Stappia indica: one gene and its partner. Each later gene encodes a partner of the first gene's protein in a complex. Links are inferred from orthologs where the notes say so. Each region holds a gene or a part of one and is shown in the gene's direction. Other genes may lie near its edges. The genes, in order: pnp and GH266_RS03110.

Evidence for each region.
Region 2: the proteins of pnp (region 1) and GH266_RS03110 are in contact, whole or in part, in a cryo-EM structure (PDB 9QH0), measured with the Escherichia coli proteins. The link is inferred for Stappia indica from one-to-one orthologs.

What each region holds. Positions count from the first base shown.
Region 1 is NZ_CP046908.1:3,244,559-3,253,418, forward strand. The notes cover bases 1,291-4,228. They hold pnp (polyribonucleotide nucleotidyltransferase), read left to right. Parts: upstream 1,291-1,669; coding sequence 1,670-3,787; downstream 3,788-4,228. Other genes in these bases: rpsO (30S ribosomal protein S15), read left to right, coding at 1,291-1,406; GH266_RS15265 (EAL domain-containing protein), read right to left, coding at 3,884-4,228. Outside these bases: 30S ribosome-binding factor RbfA, read left to right, coding at 1-155; tRNA pseudouridine(55) synthase TruB, read left to right, coding at 159-1,133; more of rpsO, read left to right, coding at 1,137-1,290; more of GH266_RS15265, read right to left, coding at 4,229-6,655; GH266_RS15270 (autoinducer 2-binding periplasmic protein LuxP), read right to left, coding at 6,652-7,767; dapB (4-hydroxy-tetrahydrodipicolinate reductase), read left to right, coding at 8,060-8,860. UniProt on the Escherichia coli protein: Involved in mRNA degradation. Catalyzes the phosphorolysis of single-stranded polyribonucleotides processively in the 3'- to 5'-direction. Also involved, along with RNase II, in tRNA processing.
Region 2 is NZ_CP046908.1:678,162-687,317, forward strand. The notes cover bases 2,594-5,827. They hold GH266_RS03110 (Rne/Rng family ribonuclease), read left to right. Parts: upstream 2,594-2,966; coding sequence 2,967-5,627; downstream 5,628-5,827. Also shown: GH266_RS03100 (penicillin-binding protein 1A), read right to left, coding at 1-446; GH266_RS03105 (N-acetylmuramoyl-L-alanine amidase), read right to left, coding at 738-2,051; GH266_RS03115 (DUF4405 domain-containing protein), read right to left, coding at 5,897-6,424; GH266_RS03120 (pyridoxal phosphate-dependent aminotransferase), read right to left, coding at 7,745-8,905. UniProt on the Escherichia coli protein: Endoribonuclease that plays a central role in RNA processing and decay. Required for the maturation of 5S and 16S rRNAs and the majority of tRNAs. Also involved in the degradation of most mRNAs.

The sequences.
Region 1 (8,860 bases):
CCGACCTGCGCTTCGTGCTCGACACCCGCTTCGACGACGACGACCGGATCACCGCGCTTCTGTCCCGCGACGAGGTGCGCCGCGATCTTGACGAGGACGACGACGAGAAGCTCGACGAAGCCCCTGATGTGGCCCCTGATGAGGATGGACGTTAGGGCATGGGGCGACGCAAGAAGGCGAACCGCAACCGCATCGACGGTTGGCTGGTGCTCGACAAGCCCGTCGGCATCACCTCCAACGACGCGTTGACGCGGCTGAAGAAGATCCTTCACCCCGAGAAGGTCGGCCATGCCGGCACGCTCGACCCGCTCGCCTCCGGCCTGCTGCCGGTGGCCTTCGGCGAGGCGACCAAGACCGTCTCCTTCGCGATGGACGGGCGCAAGGTCTACCGTTTCACCGTGCGCTGGGGCGAGGCGACGGAGACGGACGATACGGAAGGCGCGGTGGTCGCCACCAGCGACGCGCGTCCCGCTGCGGACGAGATCGCGGCCGTGCTGCCGGACTTCACCGGCACGATTTTCCAGGTTCCGCCGAAATACTCGGCCATCAAGGTGGACGGCGCGCGCGCCTATGACCTTGCCCGTGGTGGCGAGGAGGTCGAACTGGCCGCGCGCGAAATCGATGTCCATCGGCTCGAGCTGGTGGAGTGCCCGGACCGCGACCACGCGGTTTTCGAGGCGGAATGCGGCAAGGGCACCTATGTGCGCGCGCTCGCCCGCGACATCGCGGAGCGGCTCGGCACCTGCGGCCATGTTGCCGCCTTGCGGCGCCTTGTCGTCGGTCCTTTCGACGAGGAGGACATGATTCCGCTGGAAACTCTTGAGGAGTTGGGGCAATGTGCGCCCGGCATGGGCCTGACCGAGGCCCATGCCGACTTCATTCTGCCTGTAGAGACCGCGCTGGACGACATCCCGGCGCTGGCCGTCAGCCGGCAGGATGCCGCCCGCCTCCGAAGGGGGCAGGGCGTTTTGCTGCGCGGGCGGGATGCCCCGGCGTTTTCGGGCCTCGTGTCAGTGACCACTCAGGGAGAACTGGTGGCGATCGGCGAGATCGAGCGCGGAGAACTCTTGCCGCGGCGCGTGTTCAATCTCGCTCCGGACACGTCCGGGGCGGTTATCGTTGAAAGGACATGACCGATGTCGATTACCGCTGAACGCAAAGCGGAACTGATCAAGGAATACGCGATCAAGGAAGGGGATACGGGCTCTGCCGACGTGCAGGTCGCCATTCTCTCCGAGCGGATCGCCAACCTGACCGAACACTTCAAGAGCCACGGCAAGGACAACCACTCCCGCCGCGGTCTGCTGAAGATGGTGAGCCAGCGCCGGTCTCTTCTCGACTACCTGAAGAAGACCGAAGAAGGCCGCTATCAGGACCTGATCAAGCGCCTCGGCCTGCGCCGTTAACCGGTACGGGCAACGCGGCGTCCGCAAGGGCGCCGCGTTTGCGCATCTGCCGCCCGGACTGGCGGCGAAAGACGGTCATGGGGCAGGATAGCAGGTGGCTTGAACGCACCGGCAGCACGCCGGGCGGGCACGAGCCACCTGCTGTCTTGCCCATGGCGCGTCGCTTGAATGGCGCAGATGGCACGATGCCGCCTCCGCCTGCCCATGGGAGCACCCCGGGCCGCATATGGATGCGGGCCGGGTGACCGAAATAGGATGACACAATGTTCGATATTCATCGCGTGGAAGTGGATTGGGGCGGTCGCCCGCTGATCCTGGAGACGGGCAAGATCGCCCGCCAGGCCGACGGCGCCGTGCTCGCCACCTATGGCGAGACCAAGGTTCTGGCCACGGTGGTTTCCGCCAAGGAGCCGAAGCCCGGCCAGGACTTCTTCCCGCTGACCGTGAACTACCAGGAAAAGGCCTTCGCCGCCGGCAAGATCCCGGGTGGCTACTTCAAGCGCGAAGGCCGTCCGTCCGAGCACGAGACGCTGACCTCGCGTCTGATCGACCGGCCGATCCGCCCGCTCTTCGTCGCCGGCTTCAAGTGCGACACCCAGGTGGTCGCAACCGTCCTGTCGCATGACATGGAGAATGCACCGGACATCGTCGCCATGGTTGCGGCCTCCGCCGCCCTGACGATCTCCGGCGTGCCGTTCATGGGCCCGATCGGCGGCGCCCGCGTCGGCTATGTGAACGGCGAATACGTGCTGAACCCGCTGGTCGACGACATGCCGGAATCGGCGCTCGACCTGATCGTCGCCGGCACCGGCGAAGCGGTTCTGATGGTCGAGTCCGAGGCCAAGGAGCTGGACGAGAACATCATGCTCGGCGCCGTGATGTTCGGCTTCAAGGGCTTCCAGCCGGTGATCGAGGCGATCGTCAAGCTGGCCGAGACCGCCGCCCGCGAGCCGCGCGAGCTCAACCTGCCGGATCACTCCGTGCTTGCCGGCCGCATCAAGGAGCTGGCTGCCGGCGACCTGACGGCCGCTTATGCCATCCGCGAGAAGACCGACCGCCGCAACGCCATCGACGCGGTCAAGGCCAAGACGGTCGAGACGCTGGCCGCCGAGGCCGGTGACGCCGGCATCGACAAGGTCGTCGTCGGCGGCCTGTTCAAGGACCTGGAGGCGGAGATCGTCCGCGGCGCCATCCTCGACAAGGGCGAGCGCATCGACGGCCGCGACCTGAAGACGGTCCGTCCGATCGTCTCCGAGGCCGGCATCCTGCCGCGCACCCACGGTTCGGCCCTGTTTACCCGCGGCGAGACCCAGGCGCTCGTCGTCGCGACGCTCGGCACCAACGAGGACGAGCAGTTCGTCGACGCACTGGAGGGGACCTACAAGTCCACCTTCATGCTGCACTACAACTTCCCGCCCTACTCGGTCGGCGAGACCGGCCGCATGGGTTCGCCCGGCCGCCGCGAGATCGGCCATGGCAAGCTCGCCTGGCGCGCGGTGCACCCGCTCCTGCCGGCGCATCACGAGTTCCCGTACACGCTGCGTGTCGTTTCCGAGGTCACCGAGTCCAACGGCTCCTCGTCGATGGCGACCGTCTGCGGCACCTCGCTGGCCCTGATGGATGCCGGCGTGCCGCTGAAGGCGCCGGTGGCCGGTATCGCCATGGGCCTGATCAAGGAAGACGACCGTTTCGCGGTGCTCTCCGACATCCTCGGCGACGAGGATCACCTCGGCGACATGGACTTCAAGGTGGCGGGCACCACGACCGGCATCACCTCGCTGCAGATGGACATCAAGATCGATGGCATCACCGAGGAGATCATGCGTGTCGCGCTCGACCAGGCGCGTGACGGCCGTATCCACATCCTCGGCGAGATGTCGCAGGCCCTGTCCGAGGCCCGCGCCGAGCTCGGCGAGCATGCCCCGCGCATCGAGGTCCTGAAGATCCCGGTCGACAAGATCCGTGAAGTCATCGGCTCGGGCGGCAAGGTCATCCGCGAGATCGTCGAGAAGACCGGCGCCAAGGTCAACATCGAGGACGACGGCACCGTCAAGGTGGCCTCTTCCGACGGCAAGGCGATCAAGGCCGCGATCAACTGGATCAACTCCATCGCCGCGGAGCCGGAAGTGGGCGTGATCTACGAGGGCCGCGTCGTCAAGACCGTGGACTTCGGCGCTTTCGTCAACTTCTTCGGCGCCAAGGACGGTCTCGTCCACATCTCGCAGCTGGCCCCGCAGAAGGTTGCCAAGACCACCGACGTGGTCAAGGAAGGCGACAAGGTCTGGGTGAAGCTGATGGGCTTCGACGAGCGCGGCAAGGTCCGCCTGTCGATGAAGGTCGTCGACCAGGAGACCGGCCAGGAGATCGCTGCGGAGGCCTGAGGCCTTCCGGCGCACTCCGCCGTTCGACACCGACATGAGGAAACGGGCCGGATTATTCCGGCCCGTTTTCGTTTGCGGAGCAGCGTGGAGCGAGGATCAGTTGGTGGCGGTGCGCCGCGGCCGCGACGAGCCGTCATGGGCCTCGAGATATTCGCGGAACCGGTCGTCCGGCATCGGCCGGCCGAGATAGAAGCCCTGGATGCGGGTGCAGCCGAGCCGGTCGAGCAGCGCGCACTGGCCTTCGGTCTCCACACCCTCGGCGACGACGGTGATGCCGAGGCTGGAGGCCATCGCCACGATCGCCTCGACCAGCGCGCGGTCGTCCCGGTCGGTCTCCAGGTCGCGGATGAACGAACGGTCGATCTTCAGGACATCGATGGGAAACCGCTTCAGGTTGCTCAGCGAGGAAAATCCCGTGCCGAAATCGTCGAGCGACAGGCGGATGCCGAGCCGGCGGATCGCGTTGAGCGTCTCGACAGGGTCGCTGCCGGTCTCGTCGAACATGACGCTCTCGGTAATCTCCAGATGCAGCCGCTCCGGCGGCATGCCGGTACGCTCGACCGTCTCGCGGACGAGCTCGACGAAATTCTCGTCGCGGCACTGGCGCGGCGAGACGTTGACGCTGATGCCTGGCAGGTCGAGCCCCTGTTCGCTGCAGCGTCGATAGAACAGGCAGGCCTCCTCCAGAACGAAGGCGCCCAGCGGCACGATCAGTCCCGTGGTCTCGGCGATGGGAATGAAGTCGGCCGGCGGGATAGGCCCGCGCTCGGGATCGGTCCAGCGGACCAGGGCCTCGCAGCCGGCGATCCGGTTGTGTGCGATATCGATCACCGGCTGATAGTTCAAGGTGAACTGGCGTCGTTCCAGCGCCTTGCGCAGGGCGCTTTCAGTTTCCAGCGCCCGCGCCACCTGTTCGTTCATGTGGGCGGAGAAGAAGCGCAGCTTGTTACCTCCTTCCGCCTTGGCGTGATACATCGCCGTATCGGCCTGGCGCAGAAGGAGTTCGTCATCGCGCCCGTCGCTGGGAAACACGGTGATGCCGATGCTGGTGGTCGCAAACACCTCGACGCCGTCGCCAAGGACCAGCGGGCGGGCCAGGTGGGCGAGCAGGCGGGCTGCCGTCATCTCCACGTCCATCACGCTGCGGACATTGCTGAGAATGACGGCGAATTCGTCGCCGCCCAGACGCGCTACCGTATCGTGATCGTCGAGGACCGCGCCGATGCGGACCGCCGTCTCCTTGATCAACTGGTCGCCGATGCTGTGCCCGAGACTGTCGTTGATGTTCTTGAACCGGTCGAGGTCGAGGAACAGCAGGGCGACGATGTTGCCGTCCCACTGCGCCCGCGACATCGCTTGGACGAGGCGGTCACGGAACAGGGTGCGGTTCGGCAGGCCGGTCAGTCCGTCGAAATTGGCTTGGCGGACGATCAGCTCTTCCTGGCGCTTGCGCTCGGAAATGTCGGTGATGGTGACGTGATAGGCACCGGCGCCGTTCCAGCGGGTCTGACGCAGGTACACTTCCACCCAGACCCGCTCTCCGGTTCGCGACAGGGCCCGCGCCTCGTAGACGTCTGGTGCGGAAGCCCCGGAGGTGCGGGCCCGTGCATAGGATTTCATGCGTTCGTGCTCTTCCGGCGCGAACAGGTCCAGCACCGGCAAGCCGATCACATTGTGCCGATCCTCGCTCTCGCGGCCGAGCAGCTGCAGCAGCGCATCGTTGATGTAGAGAACCCGCTGGTTGGAGTGGATGCACACGCCCTGCAGGGACTCGTCGATGAGTGCCCGGAACTGCGCATCCGACTCCTTGAGGTCGCGAAACGCTTCCTGCAACGCGACACCGACGGCGTTGAACTCGCGGATCTTGCCAGGTCTGTAGGTCAGGTCGGACGTGTCCTGACGGATCCGCGCGGCATACTTGACGAGGCGCTCCAGCGCCGGGCTGGTAAAGCGGTGCAGGATGTAGGCGCCGAGCACGGAGCCGGCCAGAACATAGAGCAGGAACGGCGTGAACAGCGTCTGATAGGTCGCATCGATATTGTCGATGGTCTCGCCCGGCCGATCGCTGACCAGGTAGAGCGGCCGGCTGGCCGGGGCCTCCTCCAGCAGGGAGCGGATCAGCAACCGGTCGTCTGCAAGGACATGGTCGACCTGGCCGAGTTGCTTCAGGGGCGCGCGGCCGCTGCGTACGGCATCCCGCAATTCGCCGCTGGCCGAGATCACCCGCTCGTCGAGAAACAATGCGAGACTTTCCGTGTCGAGAGCCTTGGCCAGATCGTCCAGGAGGTACTTGCTGTCGTTGAAGACGTAGCCGCCGGTCAACTGGCCGACCACGCGGCCGTCGATGTCGTCCACCAGCGGAATGGAGAGGGCTGCAAGCAGCACGGGCGCGGTATTGCCGCTGGCCTCCCCGCCGGTGAACAGATGCCACTGACCGACCGGCATGCGCGAACGCAGGGCCGGGGTGAGGATCTGGTCGAGATCGTAGAGCGAGGCGCCGGCATCCACCCAGTTCGGCGCGTCGGGCTGGTCGATCCTGAGAAGCTCGAACTGCGCCCCGATCGGCTGACGGGCGGCATCGGACAGGATCTGCAGAACGAGCCCTTCGTCGCGGGACCAGACGGCACGCCTGAGTGCGGAATTCTCGGACAGTGCCCGCAGATAGGTGTCGAGCCGGCTGAACGTCTGGTCGAAGACGAGGCGGGCAAGCGTCGCCTCCTTGCGGGCGAAGCGCTTCAGCTCCTGATCTGCGATGGACAGGCTGCCGACATAGCTGATTGCGAAAAGCACGGCCGACGTCGTCAGCAGCGCGACTGCAAACAGGCCGAGCACGAAGCGGTTGAAGCGGAAGTCGGCCCTGCGTGTCATTGCGAGTAGCGGAACGCCCTCCGTTTCAGCTCTTCGATACGCTGCGGCGCGTCTTCCGACGACACGAGGGCGAACGATCCGGAGAAGACGAGGGGAACCTCCTCCGTGCGATCCTGACGGTCGAGCGAGATCGCCTCGGCCATCGCCACGCCGTTGTCGTCGTTGATGCGCATGGCCGTCGCCTCGAGACGGCCCCCGATCAGATAGTCGAGTTCCGCACTGCCGCCGCCCCAGCCGTTGGTGGCGACCCTCCCCGTCAGGCCCGCGGCTTCTATGGCATCGGCAACGCCGAGCGCGATGTCAGTGGAGCAGGAATAGATGAAACCGAGGTCCGGATGTCGCTGCAGCAGCTCAGCGGCCGCCTCGCGGGCCTTCTCCCGATCGAAGCCGACATAATAGGACGCGACCAGTCGTTTCCCCGGCTGCTCCGCCATGGCAAGCCGGAACGGTTCGCCGCGGGCGTGGCTGACATAGCCCTTCAGGCCGTAGAAGATGGCGAAGGACTCCGGCTGCGGCCGCGTTTCCAGGACATGATCAGCCAGCAGGCGCGCACCGGTGGCATGGTCGAAGCCGACATAGAGGAACGGCTGGTCCCGGCCCCAGGCGCGCAGCGGCGTGGTGATGTTCTGAAGGATGACCTTCGGGCGGCCGCGGGCAATGAGGCGCTCCACGAGAACCTTGTGGCGCAGGGCGTCCAGCGTGAAGATCAGATAGTCGGGATCGGACTTCAGCACCTCGACGATCTGCCGGGTCTGTTCGCGGATTTCCTGACCCGGCAGTGTGAACTGGGACGTCACCTCGTAGCGGATGCCGAGCTCGTCCAGCCGGCGCTCCAGCGCCACGATGCTGCGCCGCCAGTAGTCAGAGGCCTGGATGGCGGGATAGACGACGGCGATGCGCGCCTTGCCGAGCGGGGCGCTGGCGGGGACCGCATCACCCTGCACCCGCTGGGTGAACCGTGCGCTCAGTTCGCGCTGCTCAGGGAATTCCTTAAAAAAATCGGGAAGTTCCCAGAATTCGGCGAGAGAGTTGCGGCCGAAGTCGGATCTGGCGATACCGGGCGGGAGCATCGCCAAGAAGAGAAGGAGGAGAACCGGAAAGAGCAGTCGCATTCTTCTCACGGTAGCATTCCGATGCGGCAGCCGTTTCCAGAAGTCTGTCTGATTGGCCAGACACATGCAAGGGATCATCATACGATTGAGAAACCGTGAAAAATCCACTTTGATTGTGTCCGCACATGAGGTGTTTCCACGGCCGTAAGGTGTCGCGCGACCGTGGGCCTTCCACCCCTGCGGACGTTCGGGCGGGCCTGCAGCGTTGCGCGAGCCGGTCAACCTGCTATACCGCGCGCAAGGACCGGATCAGGTTCCGGCAGATCACGAGCGGAGTTGCGGAATGAGCGAAATGCGCCTGACGGTGGTAGGGGCTGCCGGTCGCATGGGCGGAGCGCTGATCCGCGCGATTTCGCAGATGGATGGTGTCCGGTTGTCGGCCGCGGTCGAGCGGGCCGATTCCCCCGCGATCGGGCAGGATTGCGGCGTGCTGGCTGGCCTGCCGGCGAGCGGCATCACCGTAACGGACGACGCGCTCGCAGCCTTTGCGGCAACGGACGGGGTTCTCGATTTCACGGCGCCTGCCGCCTCGCGGCATTTTGCCGAGCTGGCCGCGCAGGCGCGGATCGTCCATGTGATCGGCACGACCGGCCTCGGCGACGAAGATCTTTCCGCGATCCACCCGGCCGCCCGGCACGCCCGCATCGTCCAGTCGGGCAACATGAGCCTTGGCGTCAACCTGCTGGCGGCGCTCGTCCGCCGCGCAGCCGCGGCCCTGGACGAGGATTTCGACATCGAAGTGCTCGAGATGCATCATCGTCACAAAGTCGACGCGCCGTCCGGCACCGCCTATCTCCTGGGCGAAGCTGCGGCGAAAGGCCGAGGCCTCGATCTCGCCGAGCGCAGCGTGCGCAGCCGCGACGGGTTCACCGGCGAGCGTCCGCGCGGCGACATCGGTTTCGCAACCTTGCGCGGCGGTACGGTCATCGGCGATCACAGCGTCGTCTTCGCCGGACCGCTCGAGACGATCACCCTTTCTCACCACGCCCAGGACCGGCAGATCTTTGCCCGGGGCGCGGTGAAGGCGGCCCTGTGGGCCCGCGACAGGAAGCCCGGCTTCTACACGATGGAGGATGTGCTCGGTCTGCGCGAC
Region 2 (9,156 bases), 2.6 Mb from region 1 along the record:
ATCGCCTCCTTGACCTTGCGCTCCATCGACACCTCGTTGGTCAGCAGGAAGTTCTTCGCCACCTGCTGGGTGATCGTCGAGGCGCCCTGCGGACGGCGGCCGGACCCGTAATTGCGCACATAGGCGACCGCGGCACGGGCGATGCCCTCCGGATCGATGCCCAGATGCGAGTAGAAGTTCTTGTCCTCGGCCGAAATATAGGCCTGCTTCAGCAGGTCCGGGATCGCCTGGATCGGCAGGAACAGCCGCCGCTCCTTGGCGTACTCAGCCATCAGCTGGCCGTCGGCCGCGTGCACGCGGGTCATCACCGGCGGCTCGTAGTTCTTGAGCGCGGTGTAATCCGGCAGGTCCTCGGACATGTCCTGGAGGAACAGCCAGACGCCCGCGGCCACGAGCAGTCCCAGCACGGCGCCGATGCCGAACAGGTAGCCGAAGAGTTTGATCAGGAACTTCATATATCCGGCTCGTCTATCCCGGTAATCTCGATCTTGCGTCGCAGGTCAGGCCGGCACGCATCGCTTCGACGCGCGTCCGGAGCAGTCTGCCGTCCGGTCCGGCAAGATGCCTGGTGCGGGAGGCTGCCCCGCCGTCATGCCCCTGTTTGCGTCCCCTCGCAATAGCGGATTCGGGGCTTTACGTCCCCTCGTTCCGCATTGCGGCGAACCGCCCGGGATCATGCCCCGCAACACCACCTCCATCCTTGACCAATATGGCGATGCTGAGGCGGGACCGCTTGACTACTCGACCTGCTCCTCCGGCTCGGCCGCCGCCTGGCCCGCCGTGGTGCGCGACATCTGCATCGCGCCGTCGCCGAAGCGCCGGCCGAAATAGCCGTCGATGGCCGAAACGAGGGCCTGCGACATGCGCCCGCGCCATTCGTCGGTGGTCATCAGCTTTTCGTCGAGACGGTTCGACAGATAGCCGAGCTCGACCAGGGCGGACGGCACGTCATGCGCCGTCAGCACGCGAAATCCGGCGGATCTCTGCGGATTCTTGACCAGCTGTGCCGTTCCGCGCAGCTCGTTCACCAGCGTGCGGGCGAACAGGAAGGAGAATTTCTTGGTCTCCTGCCGCGCCAGGTCGATCAGGATATCGGTGACGTCGTCGGGCTCGTTGGCAAGGTCGATGCCGGCAATCACGTCCGAGCGGTTCTCGCGCTCGGCAAGGGCTGCGGCAATTTCGTCGCTGGCCGTCTCGGACAAGGTGTAGACGCCGGCACCGCGCACCTGCTCGCGGCCGATTCGCACCGAGTCGGCATGGACCGACAGCAGCAGGTCGGCCTCCATCTCGCGGGCGATGTGCACCCGCTCGCGCAGCGGGATGAAGACGTCGTCGTCCCGCGTCATGTGCACCTCGTAGCGCCCACTCGCCACCAGCTTGTCGCGCAGCAGCCGGGCGAAATCGAGCACCACCGCCTTTTCCAGCGTGCCGGACGTGCCCCGCGCGCCCGTGTCGATGCCGCCGTGGCCGGGGTCGAGCACGATCAGCGGCTTGTCGCGGCGGCGCACCGCGGTGAGCTTGTCGCCCTTGCGCGAGGCCAGCGGCGCCGGCGCCTGCGCGGTCTCGAGGAAGGTCTCGCGGCTGGTGCCGACAAGGTCCAGCACCAGGCGCGCCGGCTGGTCGGAGACCGGCGGCAGCACGAAGGACTTGTCGACCGCGACCGGACCGGACGCGTCGAGCACGATGCGGGACTTGCCGGCCGCGAACATGCCGAAGCGCCAGGCGGTGATCAGCCCGCGCCCGTCCTGCCCCGCCGTCGGCGGCAGCTCGAAGCTCACCTGCGGCAGGTCGATGACGACGCGATAGGGATCGGACAGGGTCGAGACGGCGAATTCGACCGGCGCCGACAGGTCCATGATGAAGCGGGTGCGCGTTTCGTCGCCGGCAACACGCGCTTCGCGCGCCACGGCCGGCGCGCCGGCGCTCGGCGTCACGGCAGCCTGCGCGGATGCGGCCTGCGAGGTGGCCGTCTCGGCCGCGACAGGCCCCGCCGGCAGCGCCAGGCCGGCGGCAAGCGCCAGCAGCCATGTCTTGCGTGCGAAGATCGTCACTCGATATGCCTCTCGCCGGTCCCTGCCCGCCCCGCCGGTTTACTGCAGCAAGATGTAGCGCGTCGCAAGTTAACCTTTCATTGACGATACGACGCGGCACCCGCAAATGCGAGGCGCAGCGGCACGGATGCACGCAAAGGTCGACACCTGCCTGCAAGCGTACTTGCCATATGCCTTTCGCGACCGTAAAAGAAATGCGACGGGTCCGGGATTTGAATCTGATTCAACCTGGGTCTCTCTGGTGCCATCTGGCGGCGTCCGGTCAAGCCAACTGTGCTTTCGTAGACAGCGAACATCACTTGGCAGCGGCGCCCGGCAGGGTGGCCATCGAATTCGTGCGTTCCCGGTCTGCGTGGCGAAAGCCGAACACCGGGACCCGGTCGATGGTGCCGCACGTCATCGATGCCTCGAGCCCGCAATGGCACGTCGCGCATCGACGACGCCCCGCACCCCGGACGCTTGCGTCCCGACCGGCGCTCCGTAGCGCCCCCCGGCCGCCCCTTCGGCGCCGCGGGAAGCTCGCCGCGGATCGAGGCGCATGAAGCGTCCGGCTGCGTTCAGCGCATCCGGCGTACGATGGCGGCAAGGCTGGCCGGAGCCCCCCCGTCTCGACTTGCCACCGAGGCCGCCTCAGCGCCCGGAACGCAAGTCGGCAGGACTGACACATCCGGCCCGCCGCGAGGCAGTGGCCGCCGCAACATGGCTTACTGGGCGCTGCAATGAACCAATGCGCGAAGACGATCCACAACGGACACGAGGCCGCCGTCACCGGCGTCGCCGGGTCCGGACGGATCGCCGCGCGGTGCAGCACCCCTTCGTCTTTCATCACACCGCAGAACAGAACGACCGCCTTCGCGCGGATCCGGACGAGCGTGACAAGCCGCCCGGGCGCGACGGTCGTGGAGACACCCATCAATGGCAAACAAGATGCTTATCGATGCCGCGCACCCGGAGGAGACCCGGGTCGTCGTGGTGCGCGGAAACAGGGTCGAGGAATTTGATTTCGAGGCCGCGAACCGCAAGCAGCTTCGCGGCAACATCTATCTGGCCAAGGTAACGCGCGTCGAGCCGTCGCTGCAGGCCGCCTTCGTCGACTACGGCGGCAATCGTCACGGCTTCCTGGCCTTCGGCGAGATCCATCCCGACTACTACCAGATCCCGATGGCCGACCGTCAGGCGCTCATCGAAGAGGAGGAAGCGGAGGCCGCCCGCGCCGACGAGGACGAGCGTCCCTCGCGCCGCAAGAGCAGGACCGCCAAGCCCGCCGAGCAGGAGAACGGCGACGCCGTCTCGTCCGACGATCACGAGAACGGCGAAGACGACGTCGAGTCGGTCGGCGCGGAAGACGCGCTGGAGGAGCTGCCCCAGCGCGCCCGCAAGCACCGCAAGCAGTACAAGATCCAGGAAGTGATCAAGCGCCGGCAAGTGCTCCTGGTGCAGGTCGTCAAGGAAGAGCGCGGCAACAAGGGCGCTGCTCTGACCACCTACCTGTCGCTGGCCGGCCGCTATTCGGTGCTGATGCCGAACACCGCCCGTGGCGGCGGCATCTCGCGCAAGATCACCACCCCGACCGACCGCAAGCGTCTGAAGAAGATCGCTTCCGAGCTGGAAGTGCCGCAGGGCATGGGCGTGATCCTGCGCACCGCCGGCGCCAGCCGCACCAAGGCCGAGATCAAGCGCGATTTCGAGTACCTGATGCGGCTCTGGGAGAACGTGCGCGACCTGACGCTGCAATCGTCGGCGCCCTACCTCGTCTATGAGGAGGGCTCGCTGATCAAGCGCTCGATCCGCGACCTCTACAACAAGGACATCGACCAGGTCCTGGTGGCCGGCGACGAAGGCTATCGCGAAGCCAAGGACTTCATGCGCATGCTCATGCCGAGCCATGCCAAGAACGTCCAGCCCTACAAGGACGCGACGCCGGTTTTCTCGCGCTTCATGGTCGAGAGCCAGCTCGACGCCATGTTCTCGCCGCAGGTGACGCTGAAGTCGGGCGGCTACATCGTCATCAACCAGACCGAGGCGCTGGTTGCCATCGACGTCAACTCCGGAAAGTCGACGCGCGAACACAATATCGAGGACACCGCCGTCCAGACGAACCTGGAAGCGGCGGAGGAAGTGGCGCGCCAGCTGAGGCTGCGCGACCTTGCCGGCCTGATCGTGATCGACTTCATCGACATGGAGGAGAACAAGAACAATCGGGCCGTCGAGCGCAAGCTGAAGGACTGCCTGAAGAACGACCGGGCCCGCATCCAGGTCGGCCGCATCTCGCATTTCGGCCTTCTGGAGATGTCGCGCCAGCGCATCCGCACCGGCGTCCTGGAAAGCTCCATGACCCCCTGCCCGCACTGCCACGGCACGGGCATGATCCGCTCGGTGGAATCGGTGGCGCTGCATGTGCTGCGCTCGCTTGAGGACCACCTGCTGAAGGGCGCGACGCACAATCTGATCGTCCGCACGACGACCGAGGCGGCGCTCTACATCCTGAACCAGAAGCGCGGCCACCTCGCCGACCTGGAGGCCCGCTTCGGCCTCGAGGTGACGGTGCAGGCCGGCCACATGGACAGCGGCCAGCACTATGTGCTGGAGCGCGGCGAGCCGATCGAGGCGCGCCCGGACGCGGCCCCGCGCATGATCCAGCCCTCCACCGTAATGCCGATGTCGGTGGAAGAGGACGAAGAGATCGACGAAGTCGAGATCGAGGTCGAAGAGGACGAGGAGGAGACCCCGCGCGGCTCCTCCGCCCGCGACCGCGACGAGGGCGACGACGAGAATGGCGGGCGCAAGCGCCGCCGCCGCCGCCGTCGCCGGCGTCCGGGCTCCGACGACGACCAGCCGCAGCAGGCTCGCCAGGCCGACGCCGATGAAGGCGACGAGGACGGCGAGAGCGAGAGCGACGGCGAAGGCGAGACCAGCGCCGCCGGCCGCCAGGAAGAGGGCGACGAGGACGAGCGCTCGCGCCGCAAGCGCCGCCGTGGCCGCCGGGGCGGTCGCCGCAGCCGCCGCGATGGCGAGGGCGAGAACGGCGAGAACGAAAACGGCGATGCGCCTGCGCAGGCCTCCGAAGGCGGCGAGAGCGATGCCGAGACCGGGGCTGATGCCGGAGCCGATGCCGGGACCGGGGATAGCGTGAGCGAGCCCGCAGGCGCCGAGACGGCTGCCGAGGAGACGGCGGGCGCGGACGAGGCTGTGGCCGAAGCCGCGAGCGAGACGGCTTCCGAGGCTCCCGCCGAGACGGACGAGCCGGCGGCAGAGGCTGACGAAGCTGTGGCCGAGACCGTGGCCGAGGAACCTGCAACGCAGGCCGAGGCACCGGCGGAAGAGCCGGCCGAGCCGGTCGCGGCCGCTGCCGAAGCTGCTGAAGAGACGGGCGAAACCGTGGCCGAAGAGGCTCCGGTGGAGGCTGTCGCAGAAGAGGCTTCCGAGCCTGCCGAGCCCGAGGCGCCAGCCCAGCCGGCAGCTCCGAGCGAGCCTGTCGTGGTGCGCGAGACCGTCTCCAAGGACGGCAGCACCGAGGAGACCGACCCGGACGGCCCGAAGCGGTCCGGCTGGTGGCAGCGCCGCAGCTTCTTCTGATCTTCCATCCATGACATGACGACGGCGCCCGGGGATATCCGGGCGCCGTTTTCGTTTTGCGGAATTTTGGAAAATTTCGAGACGGATTTTGCAAAATCCCGTCTCGAAATCGGCAAAAATCGAGACGCGCCCGCAAAATCGGCCAGGCGGGCGGAACCGGCCGCCTGCGGGGACAAGTCGGAACCGACGCGCGCCGAAAAGCCCCCTCTCTCGCCTCGCCGCCGACGGCACTATCCCCGGGAGGCGCGAAACTTGTCCCCGCGGCCCTGTCAGGGCTTAGGATCTTCCGCAAAGGCCACATCGGCGATGAGGCCCGGACCGGCGGGCTTGCCGGAGGTGCTGGCGATCTCGGCGAGCGAGGCGGAGGCCAGGTCGCCGTCCAGCGTCACGACATAGCCCTTGGCGGCGAGACGCGCGGCCAGCGCCTGCGGCGTCAGTTCGAAGAGCGGCGCGACCTCGGCGATGGTGCCGTTCTCGATCGCCGACAGGGCGGCGCGCATCGGGTTGCCGCCGCTGGCACCGGCGGTCAGCACCGGGACGGCGAAGGCCAGCGAGGCGGCAAGGCCGAGGGCGGCGGGAACGACAAGCTGGCGCCGCTTCAGGTAGCCGGCAAGGCCGGGCCAGTTGCGCCACAGATGCACGGCGACGGGCGCCAGCAGCACCATGGACAGCCATTCGTGCATGCCATGGAAGGCGGCCGAGCCCCAATGGAAGAACAGGGCGATGCCGGACACGGCGGAGACGGCGAAAAGAACGATGGTGAACGTGGTTCCGTGGGTTTTCAGGACGCGAAGCATGATGCTCTCCGAAACTGGTCTGCCTCCTCTGCAGCAAGGCGTGGCAGAGGCGCGCGACCCCGGCAACGGGCAAGCTGTAACGGTCTGTCGCAAGGCCGTGCGCCGCGACAGATCCGGACAGTTTTGACCAGGCGCCGTCCGGGAGGATGAAACGCGAGGGCGGCGCGCGGAGTGAAGCACGGGAGAGTGTCGCGCGCCGTGAAGCGGGCGTGTATCGGGACGGCTTCGCCACTCCCTCCGCTGTCATACCTGCGAAGGCAGGTATCCAGTATCCGCCGGGGGCGGCGATGGTGCGAGGGCGGAACTCCAGCATGGCCGCGCTGAGGCCCGAGCCGGACGGTCGGTGGTTACTGGGTCCCGGTCTTCGGCTGCGCCGAAACCGGGACGACAGCCGAAGGGTGGGATCACGGCGGTCGGATGATCACCGAAGAGCAGAGGCACGGCGCCGCCTCCCTCTCGGAGGTCATCCCGGCCGCAGGCGAAGCCGGATAGCCGGGAACCATTGGCACCCTCAGCGGGTGTGAGGCGGAGGACGGTGGCAGCGCAGCCCCTGCGCTCAGACCTCTCCTCGCGTCTTCCCGGACGAGGCCGCAAGGCCGAAGATCCGGGACCGGAGAGGCACGGCGGGTGTGGGGTTGTTCCAGAGTGCCATCTTGAGGTCCTCGGCTCTCCGGTCCCGGGTCGCGCTGCGCTTGGCCGGGGTGACGAACCGAGAGGACGGTGCACGAGAGCGAGCGCCGTCCGGGAGGACGAAAGGGGAGGGCGGCGCGCGGAGTGAAGCACGGGAGAGTGTCGCGCGCCGTGAAGCGGGCGTGTATCGGGACGGCTTCGCCACCTTCCCGGCTGTCATACCTGCGAAGGCAGGTATCCAGTATCCGCCGGGGGCGGCGGTGGTGCGAGGGCGGAACTCCAGCATGGCCGCGCTGAGGCCCGAGCCGGACGGTCGGTGGTTACTGGGTCCCGGTCTTCGGCTGCGCCGAAACCGGGACGACAGCCGAGGGGTGGGGAACCATTGGCGGCTCATTTCCGCCGTTCCTTACGCGCCTGCCTCTCATCCCGTCATTCCGGACGGTCTGCGGCGCAGCCGCATGGCCAGATCCGGAATCCAGCGGACCAGCCGCGCCAAAGGCGCGCTGCATTCGGCTTTTGACGCTGGGAAGCGCGGGCTGACGCCCGCGGCTGATGTCTGGATGCCGGATCGCGCGATGACGCTACCGCGTCCCGCGGTCCGGCATGACGGGAGCGTGCGGGTGCGAGTGATGCGCGGGGCACGGCCGGTGAGCAGTTAGGCGATCCCCCATACTCGACGGACAGCCCCCCTCACCCCGCCCGGGACAGCCAGTCGGCGAGCCGCTCGACCGCCTCAGTGATGACGGCGTGATCGCCGGCGAAGGAAAAGCGCATGTAGGACCGGCCGTTGACCGGATCGAAGTCCGGGCCGGGCGTTGCCGCGATGCCGGCTTCTTCCAAGAGGCGCGAGGCGAAGGCGAGGCTGTCATTGGCGAAGGGGCGGATGCCGGCATAGAGGTAGAAGGCACCGTCGACGGGGAGCAGCTCGGTAAAGCCGAGCTGCGGCATGCGCTCCAGCAGCAGCGCGCGGTTGCGGGCGTAGCCGGCCTTCACCGCCTCCAGCTCGTCGCGCGCATCGAAGGCGGCCGCTGCCGCCCGCTGCGACAGTTCCGGCGGCGAGATGTAGAGGCTTTGCGCGATGCGCTCGACCGGGCGCACCAGGTCCTCCGGCAGCACCATCCAGCCGATGCGCCAGCCGGTCATGCAGTAGTATTTCGAGAAGCTGTTGATGACGATGGCCTTGTCGGTGAAGGACAGCGCCGTCTCCTGCTCGCCGTCGAAGACGAGGCCGTGATAGATCTCGTCGGAGATGAAGCGGATATCGAGCGCCTCGCAGGCATCGCTCAAGGCCTTGAGCGCCTGCGGCGTCATCATCGTGCCGGTGGGATTGGCCGGAGAGGCGACCAGCACGCCCTTGAGCGGGCCCTCGCGATGGGCGGCCTCGAGCAGCTCCGGCGTCAGGGCCCAGCGGGTGTCGGCGCCGACCTCGATCTCGACCGGCACCAGACCCAGCGCTTTCAGGATGTTGCGATAGGCCGGATAGCCGGGCGCTGTGATCGCCACACGGTCGCCGACATCGAAGGCGGCGAGGAAGGCGAGGTTGAAACCGGCCGACGAGCCGGTGGTGGCGACGATCCGCGACAGCGGCACATCGAGGCCGTGGGTGTCGCGATAATAGCCGGCAATCGCCTGCCGCAGGCTGGCCAGCCCGCGCGCCTCGGTATAGCCGATGCGCCCGCCCTCCAGCGCCGCACGGGCCGCCGCGAGCACGGGCGCGGGCGCCGCCGCGCCGGGCTGGCCGACCTCCATATGCAGGATGTGCCGGCCCTCCGCCTCCAGCGTGTTGGCGCGCGACAGCACGTCCATGGCGAGGAACGGCTCGACTTCGGACCGGCGGGAAGGATGCGACATGGATAACGTCCTGTGTTCGGTCTGGGCAGCAATCTGCGGCACGCGGCCCCGCCTGCCCATCTCGCGCCGCATTTTCCGCGTCTAGACGAAAGGCAGGAGGCTTGGGCTGGGCGGTTGACCGCCCTTCACCGGCTCCCTACCCTTCGCGCGCGTCGCTGTCGAGGCTCGGGATGGACCGCGGGTGCGGATTTTGCCCGCAAGGCCCGGCCCCGCGCGGCAGGCAAAAGGCAGAACAGGCCAGCAGAACAGGC